Regions from separate parts of the Actinoplanes sp. NPDC023714 genome, predicted to be linked through region 2. Evidence: riboswitches for the same ligand, from Rfam matches in the RefSeq annotation. Region 2 holds a riboswitch; each other region holds the start of a gene.
What was found. Region 2 has a riboswitch for cobalamin ahead of AB0G10_RS28240 (VWA domain-containing protein). Riboswitches for the same ligand answer to the same signal wherever they lie in the genome.
Positions count from the first base shown of each region.

Region 1: linked by a shared signal. The riboswitch ahead of AB0G10_RS37735 (ABC transporter substrate-binding protein) and the one ahead of AB0G10_RS28240 (VWA domain-containing protein) in region 2 are both predicted to bind cobalamin.
Region 3: linked by a shared signal. The riboswitch ahead of AB0G10_RS10195 (CbtA family protein) and the one ahead of AB0G10_RS28240 (VWA domain-containing protein) in region 2 are both predicted to bind cobalamin.

Region 1 covers NZ_JBFAAR010000012.1:203,557-206,789, reverse strand. Annotated here, with positions in the region: partial or broken gene AB0G10_RS37750 (aminofutalosine synthase MqnE) at 1-155, shown strand, start outside; gene AB0G10_RS37745 (hypothetical protein) at 222-650, shown strand; gene AB0G10_RS37740 (DUF4229 domain-containing protein) at 673-1,059, shown strand; cobalamin riboswitch at 1,105-1,236, shown strand; gene AB0G10_RS37735 (ABC transporter substrate-binding protein) at 1,342-2,265, shown strand; gene AB0G10_RS37730 (iron ABC transporter permease) at 2,262-3,233, shown strand, end outside.
Region 2 covers NZ_JBFAAR010000007.1:34,452-37,684, forward strand. Annotated here, with positions in the region: gene AB0G10_RS28235 (gluconokinase) at 1-770, opposite strand, end outside; cobalamin riboswitch at 1,158-1,281, shown strand; gene AB0G10_RS28240 (VWA domain-containing protein) at 1,338-3,233, shown strand, end outside.
Region 3 covers NZ_JBFAAR010000002.1:511,849-515,081, reverse strand. Annotated here, with positions in the region: gene AB0G10_RS10210 (SDR family oxidoreductase) at 1-54, opposite strand, end outside; gene AB0G10_RS10205 (hypothetical protein) at 842-1,066, opposite strand; gene AB0G10_RS10200 (hypothetical protein) at 1,088-1,594, opposite strand; cobalamin riboswitch at 1,655-1,788, shown strand; gene AB0G10_RS10195 (CbtA family protein) at 1,823-2,554, shown strand; gene AB0G10_RS10190 ((2Fe-2S)-binding protein) at 2,544-3,233, opposite strand, start outside.

The DNA of each region.
Region 1 (3,233 bases), on a different contig from region 2:
CCGCGCCCGAGGAGAAGGACGATCTCCTCCATCTGATCTGGGACGCCGGTTTCCAGCCGATCGAGCGCGACGCCGACTACGCGATCGTCGAGGAGCACGCGGCGGCCGTCCCCTTCGCCGCGCGCCGCAGCGAGCCGCAGCGCGTCTGGGCCTGAGACCGCAGCGGGTCTGAGCACGAGAAGGCGGAGAAGAGCAGTGACAGCAGAGGGCGGAGGCGACCGATGACCCAGCAGCAGAGCAGGCGCGGTCTCCGGCGTGACGCCGACGGCCGGCTCGCGACCGTCAGCGACCTGCTGGGCGCGGCGTTCGCCGGGCTCGCGGTCGGCCTGGTCGTCCTGCTGATCTTCGAGGCGATCATGGCGCTCACCGGCCTCGGCGAGTTCGGCTCGTCGAACGGCTGGCTCGTCCTGATCCTGCCGGTCTGGCTCTTCGTCGAGGAGTTCCGCGCCGAGGGCTTCGGCGCGCACCGGGTCGTGGTGGCCGCGCTGGCCGGCGGCTTCGGCGTCGCGCTCGGGATGACGGTGGCCGGTCTCGTCTCGGGGGTGGCGCCGGCCCTGGTGAGCGGAGTGGCCGGAGCGGCGACCGGTACGGTCGTGTACTGCCTGGTCTGGTTCTACGGCCTCCGCTGGCTCGACCATCGGTCGAGCTGAGGAGAGCTGAGGGAGAGAAGAGATGAGTCCCGCCGTCAAATACACGCTCGGCCGGCTCGGCCTGTTCGTGGGTTCCTTCGTCGTGCTGCTGCCGGTTCCTCTGAACATCCTGGTCAAAGCCATGGTCGCGTTCGTCGCGTCGGCGGCGCTCTCGTTCCTGCTGCTGCGGAAGTGGCGTGACGAGATGGCCGAGCAGCTCGGGTCGATCGCCGCGAAGCGCACCGCGGAGAAGGATCGTCTGCGCTCGGCGCTCGCCGGCGACGAGGACGCCGCTGCGGCCGGAGACCGGGTCGCCGCCGCCGACGTCCTGAACGACCGGCCCACCAGCCTCGAGAAGATCAGCCAGGAGCGGGACGGGATCGCCAGCGAGGAAGCGGCGATCAAGCGGGCCAGCGAGACGCGCTCCTAAAAAGCACGACCGCGTTAAAAGGCACTGGAGAACCCACCGACGGCGATCGGGCGCTGCCGGTGAGTTAGCGTTTCAAGGACCGCGCCTCAGCGAAGCCGGTGCGAAACCGGCGCTGTCCCGCAACTGTGATCCCTCCGGAAGCACGCAGCAGTGGAGGTCTAGCCAGGTCGCCTGGGCGCCGGTCGCGACTCAGCGCTCTCGGGGAGGGGCGCCTCGCAGGCGGCGGCCGAGAAGCCCCTGTCGGCGAAGCACCACAGCCCGGCCGACAGGAGGTTCTTGATCATGAAACGACGTCTGCTCACCGCCGCGATCGCGGCGACGGCCCTGGTCCTCGCCGGTTGCGGGGACGGGGGGAACGACGAGCCGGCCACCGCGCCGAGCGCGAACGCGGCATACCCGGTCACCGTCGGCAGCGTGACGCTGGAGGCCCGGCCCGAGAAGATCGTGAGCCTCAGCCCGACCGCCACCGAGATGCTCTTCGCGATCGGCGCGGGCGCGCAGGTCACGGCGGTGGACGACCAGTCCAACCACCCGGCCGAGGCGCCCAAGTCCGACCTCTCCGGCTTCAAGCCGAACGCCGAGGCGATCGCCGCGAAGGACCCCGACCTCGTGGTGGTCTCGAACGACACCGAGAACATCGTGGCCCAGCTCGGGAAGCTGGCGATCCCGGCGTTCGTGGCGCCGGCCGCGGCCACCCTCGACGACACCTACAAGCAGATCGGCGAGCTGGGCACGCTGACCGGCCACGAGGCCGAGGCGGAGCAGGTGAACGCCGGGATGGCCGCGAAGATCGACGAGATCGTGAAGTCGGCGCCGGCCCGGACCACGCCGCTCAGCTACTTCTACGAGCTCGGCCCGGAGCTCTACTCGGCCACCTCGAAGACGTTCGTCGGCTCGGTCTTCAGCAGGTTCGGCATGACCAACGTGGCGGACGCGGCCGACGCGAGCGGCTCGTTCGGCGGGTACCCGCAACTCAGCCAGGAGGCCGTGGTCCAGGCGAACCCGGACACGATCTTCCTGGCCGACAGCAAGTGCTGCCAGCAGTCCGCCGAGACGGTGAAGGCGCGCAAGGGCTGGTCCGCGGTGACCGCCGTGCAGAAGAGTCAGATCTTCGCGCTCGACGACGACATCGCCTCGCGCTGGGGCCCGCGCACCGTCGACCTCGTCCAAGCCGTCGCCGACGCCCTGAACAAGATCCCGGCGTGACCCTGGTCAAGAATCGGAACGAGGCGAGGAGAGCGGGCCTCCGCCCGGTCTGGCTCGTCGCGGGCGTGCTCGCGGTCCTGGTGGCGACGCTCGCGGGCCTCGCCTTCGGCTCGGCCCGGCTCCCTCCGGCGGGGGTCGCGGCCGAGATGCTCAATCTCATTCCGGGCGTACGGCTGGACAGCGGCCTCTCCGAACGCGAGATCGCGATCCTGATGCAACTCCGGCTGCCCCGGGTCGTGCTGGGTCTGCTGGTCGGCGCGATGCTGGCGCTGGCCGGCGCCGCGTACCAGGGCGCCTTCCGCAACCCGCTGGCCGACCCGTACTTGCTCGGTGTGGCGGCCGGCGCCGGGCTCGGTGTCACGGCCGTGATCGTCCTGGGCGCGTCCGCTGCCGTGGAGCTGCCGGTCACCGTACCCATGGCCGCTTTCGCCGGTGCGCTCCTGGCGGTCGCCCTCACCTGGATGCTCGGCGCCGCAGGCAGCCGCAACCGGACGCCGGCCGCGCTGATCCTGGCGGGGGTCGCGGTGTCGGCGTTCCTCTCGGCGGCGCAGACCTACCTGCTGCAGCGGAACGTCGAGTCGCTGCAGGAGGTGTACTCCTGGCTGCTCGGCCGGCTCGCCACGGCGGGCTGGCACGACGTGCTGGTGATCCTGCCCTACGTGATCGTCACGACGGTGATCGTGCTGACCCAGCGGCGCGAGCTCGACGTCCTGACCGTGGGTGACGCGGAGGCGGCGAGCCTGGGCCTGCACCCGCAGCGCAGCCGGTACCTGCTGATCGTCGCGGCGTCGCTGGGCACCGCCGCGGCGGTCTCGGTCTCCGGGCTGATCGGCTTCGTCGGGCTGATCGTGCCGCACACGATCCGGCTGCTGACCGGGCCGAGCTACCGTTCGCTGCTGCCGCTCTCGATCCTCTTCGGCGCCGCTTTCCTCACCCTGACCGACCTGGTGGCCCGGACCGTCGCGGGC
Region 2 (3,233 bases):
AGCGAGACGGCGGCGATCCCGGCCGGGGTGGCGCCCACCCCGAGGTTCGCAAGGGGCCCGTCGGCCGCCCCGATGATCAGCGGCACGCCGGCGTCGAGCCCGGCCGCGCTCGCCACCTCCCGCTTCAACCGCAACGACGTGGTCGTGGGTACGACCTCAGCCAGTTGCTCCCGGCGTACCCTCGCTGTTTCCACGGCCTCGGGGTCCCACTGCCGTGAGTGGATGTCGTAGAGGCCCGTGCCGGAGGCGACCGAGAGGTCGACGACGAACGGGGCCTCCGCGAGCGCGGCGACCACCAGCTCCTTCACGCCACCCCAGCGTGGCGTGTCGCGCAGCGTGCCCGGCTCGTTCTCGGCGAACCAGGCCAGTTTCGTGAGCGGCGACATCGGATGGACCGGCGTGCCGGTACGGGCCTGCAGAGCCTTCTTGTCCGCGATCCGCTCGGCCTGCTCCGCGGCCCGGTTGTCCGCCCAGGTGATCAGCGGCCCGAGCGGCCGGCCGTCCGCGGCCATCGGCACGAGCGCGTGCAGGAACGCGCTCAGACCGATCGCGATCACCCGGTCGCCGTTCTCCCGGCACTCCTTCGCGACGTCCACGAGCGCCTTGATCGCGGCGGCGGCGAGCTGCTCGGGGTCGAGCTCCGCCCGTCCCGGCCCGGGCACCGACAGCGGATAGTGCACGCTGGTCAGCGCCCTGAGCTCCCCGGCCGGACCGGTGGCCACCCCCTTCGTGGCGGTGGTCCCGGTGTCGATCCCGATCACGACGTCCATGTGCTGCCTCCCTGAGCCGTCCCGCCGCGTCAATACCCGTCTGACATCCTTCCCCACCCATCGGGTTGCCGCCCTCGGCATCCCGCGCCGGCCTTCCCTCCCGCCCGGAACACCGCCCGGAGCACCGGCCGGAACACCGCCCGGCACCAGCGGCGACGCCGGCCGGGGAGGGATGCGGAGGGCGGGACGGGTCAGGGGTGACCACGCACCTCACGCGAAAGACGCGTCACGGCCTCGACCCCCCGCTGCGCCCGCGTCGACGGGCGGGGGCGGCCGGACCTGCGGTCGTGGACGGCTTAGGTCCGTACCCTAAAAAGATCTTGATGAGGGACACCCCGCGTTGACGCCGCACCCGGGCGTAGGAAAGAGTGACCATGAGCGGTAGCGGAGGAACCCGGTGCGAGTCCGGGACGGTCCCGCCACTGTGACCGGGGAGCGAACCGCCACGACAGCCACGGCGACTACGGCCGGAAGGCGCGCGGGGAACGTCGATCCGGGAGTCAGGAGACTCCGGCCGCTCGTTTCGGCCGTCGCGCGGGCGTGGACACCCGCCGGAAGGGATCTCCCGTGACTACTCCGTACCCGTTCTCGGCCGTCGTCGGCCTCGATGACCTGCGCCTGGCGCTGCTGCTCACCGCCGTCTCGCCGGCGGTCGGCGGGGTGCTGGTGCGCGGCGAGAAGGGCACCGCGAAGAGCACCGTCGTACGGGCGCTGGCCGGGCTGCTGCCGAGCATCCGGACGGTGCGCGGCTGCCGGTTCGCCTGCGACCCGGCCGCGCCCGACCCGGACTGCCCGGACGGCCCGCACGCGATCGACAGCCCGGCCGGCGAGCGCCCGGCCAGCCTCGTCGAACTGCCGGTCGGCGCCACCGAGGACCGGGTCGTCGGCACCCTCGACATTCAGCGGGCGCTCAGCGACGGGGTGAAGGCCTACGAGCCGGGGCTGCTGGCCGCCGCGCACCGGGGCGTGCTCTACGTCGACGAGGTCAACCTGCTCCCGGATCATCTGGTGGACCTGCTGCTGGACGCGGCCGCGATGGGCCGGGCCCACGTCGAGCGGGACGGGGTGTCGGTCAAGCACGCGGCCCGGTTCCTGCTGGTCGGCACGATGAACCCGGAGGAGGGCGAGCCCCGCCCGCAGCTGGTCGACCGGTTCGGCCTGGTGGTGAACGTGGCCGCGCCCCGCAACGCCGCCCAGCGCGCCGAGGTGGTCCGGCGGCGTCTCGCGTACGAGGCCGACCCGGACGGTTTCGCGGCCCGCTACCGGGACGCCGAGCGGGATTACGCCGCCCGCATCGCCGAGGCCCGCGCCCTGCTGCCGTCGGTGAAGCTGCCCGACGCCGAACTGGACCGGATCGCCCGGGTGTGCCTGGCCTACGGCGTCGACGGCATGCGCGCCGACATCGTGGTGGCCCGGTCGGCGGTCGCCCTCGCCGCCTGGAAGGGCCGCGACGTGGTGAACGCCGAGGATGTCGCCGACGCCGCGCGCCTGGCCCTCCCGCACCGCCGCCGTACCGATCCGCTGGACCCGCCCGGCACCGACGAGGAGAAGCTCGAGCAGGCCCTGGCCGAGGCCGAGCGTCAGGCACAGGAGGACGACGACGATCCGGAGGGCGGCGACGATCCTGAGGGGGAGGGCCCGCCTGACGGCGGAGGGCCGCAAGGTCCGTCGGGCGGCGGCGGGTCAGATCCTTCGGGTACGGGCGGAAGCCCCGCTCCGGACGCGTCCTCAGCTCCGCAAGCGGGCGGGCGCCCGGAGACTCAGGAGTCGCGCGGCCCGGCCCCGGACGATTCCCCGCAGCAGACCCCGCAGCCGGACGCCCCTGGACAGTCCACGGCGGGCGCCGTCGCGTCGGCCGGGCAGGCCTACCGCACCCGCACCCTGACGATCGCGGCCCGTGGCGAGGGCGGTCACGCGGGCCGGCGTTCCCCCGCCTTCGCCCGCCGGGGGAGGGTGGTCGGCAGCCGCCCGCCGCTCGGCAGGCTTGCCGGGGCACCCCACCTGCCCGCCACCCTGCGAGCCGCGATCGAGAGGTCGGCGCTGGAGTCCGGCGCGGCGGGGGACCTGCGCGTGATTCCGCGGGATCTCCGGGAAGCCGTCCACGTGGGACGCGAGGCCAACCTCGTCCTGTTCGTCGTGGACGCCTCCGGCTCGATGGCGGCCCGCAAGCGCATGACGCTCGTCAAGACGGCGGTGCTGTCGCTGCTGCGGGACGCTTACCAGCGGCGGGACCGGATCGGCATGATCACGTTTCGGGGGGCGGAGGCCGAGGTGGTGCTGCCGCCCACGTCCAGTCACGAGGTGGGCGTCATGCGGCTGGCCGCGTTGCGGACCGGGGGGCGTACGCCGCTCGCGGCCGGCCTCCGCGCGGCGGCCTCCACGATCGCCACCGAGCGCCGCCGGGATCCGCGCCGCCGTCCGCTGCTGATCCTGGTGACGGACGGCCGGGCCACGAGCGGCCCG
Region 3 (3,233 bases), on a different contig from region 2:
CTCCTCACCGAGCCCGGCACTAGCGCCGGTGATCAGAACAACACCCTTGCTCACAGCGGCAACCTACGCACTTCCCGTCGGAAGCGCTACCAGCAAGTAACCTCCGGCGGCTTCATCGGGCGGGCCGCCGGCTCCCCCATCCGGCCAGGAGGAGACCCGAGACCACCAGAACGACGCGCCCAACCAGTCGAATGGCGAACCCGCCGCGCAGTCCCGCGTTGCCGTAGCCCGCGAGCCGGCGGATCGCTCCCTGGCCCCCACGATCAGCATCGCCGTCCTCACGACCCGGCAGTCGCAGAATCACTTCGGTCCCGTTCGCCACCGGCCGTGGGCGGCGGTGGTCGTGGCCGGCCAGGGAAGCAGAGCAGCGCTGCCGAGATCGCAGGCGTCCTGACGGTGTTCCCCGCCGGGGAAGCGGAGTCGGCTGCGACTGGGGATGACGTGGCGGCGGGTTGTGGGCGGCTGTTGTGTATTGCTGCCCGGCAACCGTGGCGCAGCGCAGGACTGCAGTCGAGCGAGCCTGGCTGCAGCACACGGCTGTACCAACCGGCGTGTCACGACCGTCGACTGCAGCCGAGCGAGCCTGGCTGCAGCACACGGCTGTTCCAACCGGCGTGTCACGACCACGGACTACAGCCGAGCGGATTCGGCCGCGGCACAGCGGCCGTGCGTCGTCGTTGGCCCAGTTTGGCTCGGGAGGAGGGGACGGGTCAGGGGTGACCATGCACCATCGCCGGTGGGCGCCGGACGGCCTGGAGTGGGCAGGGGCCCGCGTCGTGCGGGCGGGACGGGGGATGTGCGGTTGGGGGCGGTCTGCGCCCTCGTACTCAAAGGGTTTTCGCTATTTCGGCGCGATTCCGCGCCATGCGGGAGAGGCGGCAGAGGCTGTCGCCGCGGCCAGGCGGCCCGCTGCCGGATCGGCGGCTGGGGCTTCGGTGGTGGCCGGCTGGCGGGTGGACCAGTGCCGGGTGCGGGCGGCGAGGGCAGGCAGGCCCGGATCGTCGAGGGGCCAGCCGTGGGCGGCGTCGTAATCGCGGAAGAGGGCGCGGAACTCGGGGTCGGCCATGGCGGCGAGTTTGTCGGTGGCTCACTGCTGGGCCTGGGCCGGCGCGGCGGACTGGAGCAGGATCCAGAGGTCGCGCTCGAGGCGGGCGGTGCGCTCGCTGATCCCGGCCACGCGCAGCTCGTCGAGGTAGCGGGCCACGTCGGGGGCTACGAACAGCTGGTCGCCGCGCGGTGATCCGGCGGCGGGTGCGCTCCAACTCCTCGGCGTGGCCATCTCCTCCGGGCCGGCGGCCAGCAGCTCGGCGATCCGGGAGCGGGGGACGCCGGCCTGGACCAGCGTACGGATCTGCGTGGCCGGCGTCGTAGCGCCGGCAGCCGGGCGCGAAGAGCGTGCCGCACTCCCGGTTGAGCCGCTCCACGTAGGTCTCCAGCGGGTCCGGCCCGGCCGCCTCCGGGACGGACGGGTCGGCGTCGACGCCGCTCGTGTGGTTGAGCGGATGCCTGATCCGGATCTCGCCGGCGAGCGCGAAGGAAGGGAGGTGCCGTGCGCGACGGCGGCCCGATCGGCGATGTGCTCGACGTCTGCCATACGTCGATCGTCGGCCCTGCCCCTGGGGCAGGGTCAAGGCCCGTTGTGCGGCCGTCCCGGCGACCACTAGGTTGAGGGGGTCTACTGCGGCGACGCGAGGGAAGCCGGTGAGAGTCCGGTGCGGTCGCGCCACTGTGACCGGTCCCGATCAGGGGCCGGAAGTCAGGGAACTCGCCCGCCGCAACCCCACGATCGGGACGCGTCATCCCGTTGGAGGTCTACCCCACCGTGCCCTCGAACTTCCTCTCGCTGCTGTTGCGCGGCCTGCTCGCCGGCTTGATCGCCGGCCTCGTCGCTGGTGCCTTCGCCTACACGTTCGGGGAGACCCACATCGACGCGGCCATCGCCATCGAGGAGGCCGCCGCTCCCCCGGTCGCGCCCGGCACGGTCGAGGAGGAGCCGCTGGTCAGCCGGCAGGGGCAGAAGGTGGGCCTGGTCCTCGCCACCACCCTGTACGGCATCGCCATGGGCGGCCTCATCGCCACGGCGTACACGCTGCTGCGCCGCCGCTTCCGGCTCGCCGACGACGGCCGGGTCGCCCTCGCGCTGGCCGGTTCGGCGCTGCTCGGCGGCGTCCTGGTTCCGTGGATCAAGTACCCGCCGAACCCGCCGGCGGTCGGGGACCCGTCCACGATCGACCAGCGGACCTGGAGCTACCTCGCGCTCCTCGTCCTCGGCCTGGTCGCGGTCTGGGCCGCGGTGGTCGCCGCCCGCACGCAGACCGCCGACTGGCGCCGCGCGGCCGCCGGCGTCGGCGCGTTCCTCGTCGTGGTCGCGGTGGCCTACCTGCTGTTGCCGTCGATCCAGGAGGTGCCGGACACCTTCCCGGCCGCGCTGCTCTGGGACTTCCGGATCGTCTCGCTCGGCGTGCAGGCGGTGCTCTGGACGGCGCTCGGTCTCGCGTTCGCCGCGCTGGTGACGTCCCGCGCCTCGCGCAGGACGTCCGCCGTCATCGGCTGAGCATCGCCCGCCACTGCCGCGCCCGGTCCGCCGGCGGCACCAGCACGCAGTCGCCGCAGGTGCCGCCGCCGGGGATGCGGTAGTAGAGGCAGCAGTTGTTCCGCACCAGGAACCAGCGGTCCCGGCCGGGATCGGGCCGATGCAGGGTCGCGGTACCGGCGAGGGGCGCCCGGGCGAGCAGCTCCCCGACCAGGGCGGCGCTGCCGGCCGCGTGCTCCGGGGCCGCCTGCGCGATCATCGTGTGGGCGCCGCCGAGCGCGGACGCCACGTTGCCCCACAGCACCTGAGGGGAGAGCACGAACCGGGTCCGGAACGCCTCCAGCATCGGCGTGACCAGCGTGCCGATCACCGCGACGAGCGCCGTGGCGTGGTCGGCGGCGCTGGTCTCGAGGTGCTCGTAGACGATCGGGATCGGGCCGCTCGGCACCGGGCGCCAGCCCATCCGGTCCGGGTCGGCCACCGGGACCGCGCCGCCGATCACCGCGGCGGCGAGCGGGGCCGAGACGAGCCGGGCGGTCAGGCCGAGGAAGACGGTGGAGGCGACGACGCGATCCTCGGGGTTGCCGGCGCCCATCCGGTTCAGGAGGCGGCGGGCGTCGCCGACGCGCTCGGCCAGGACGACCGGGTCGGACAGATCGGATATATCGCGATATCGCCGACCCGGCTCCCACACGAAGTA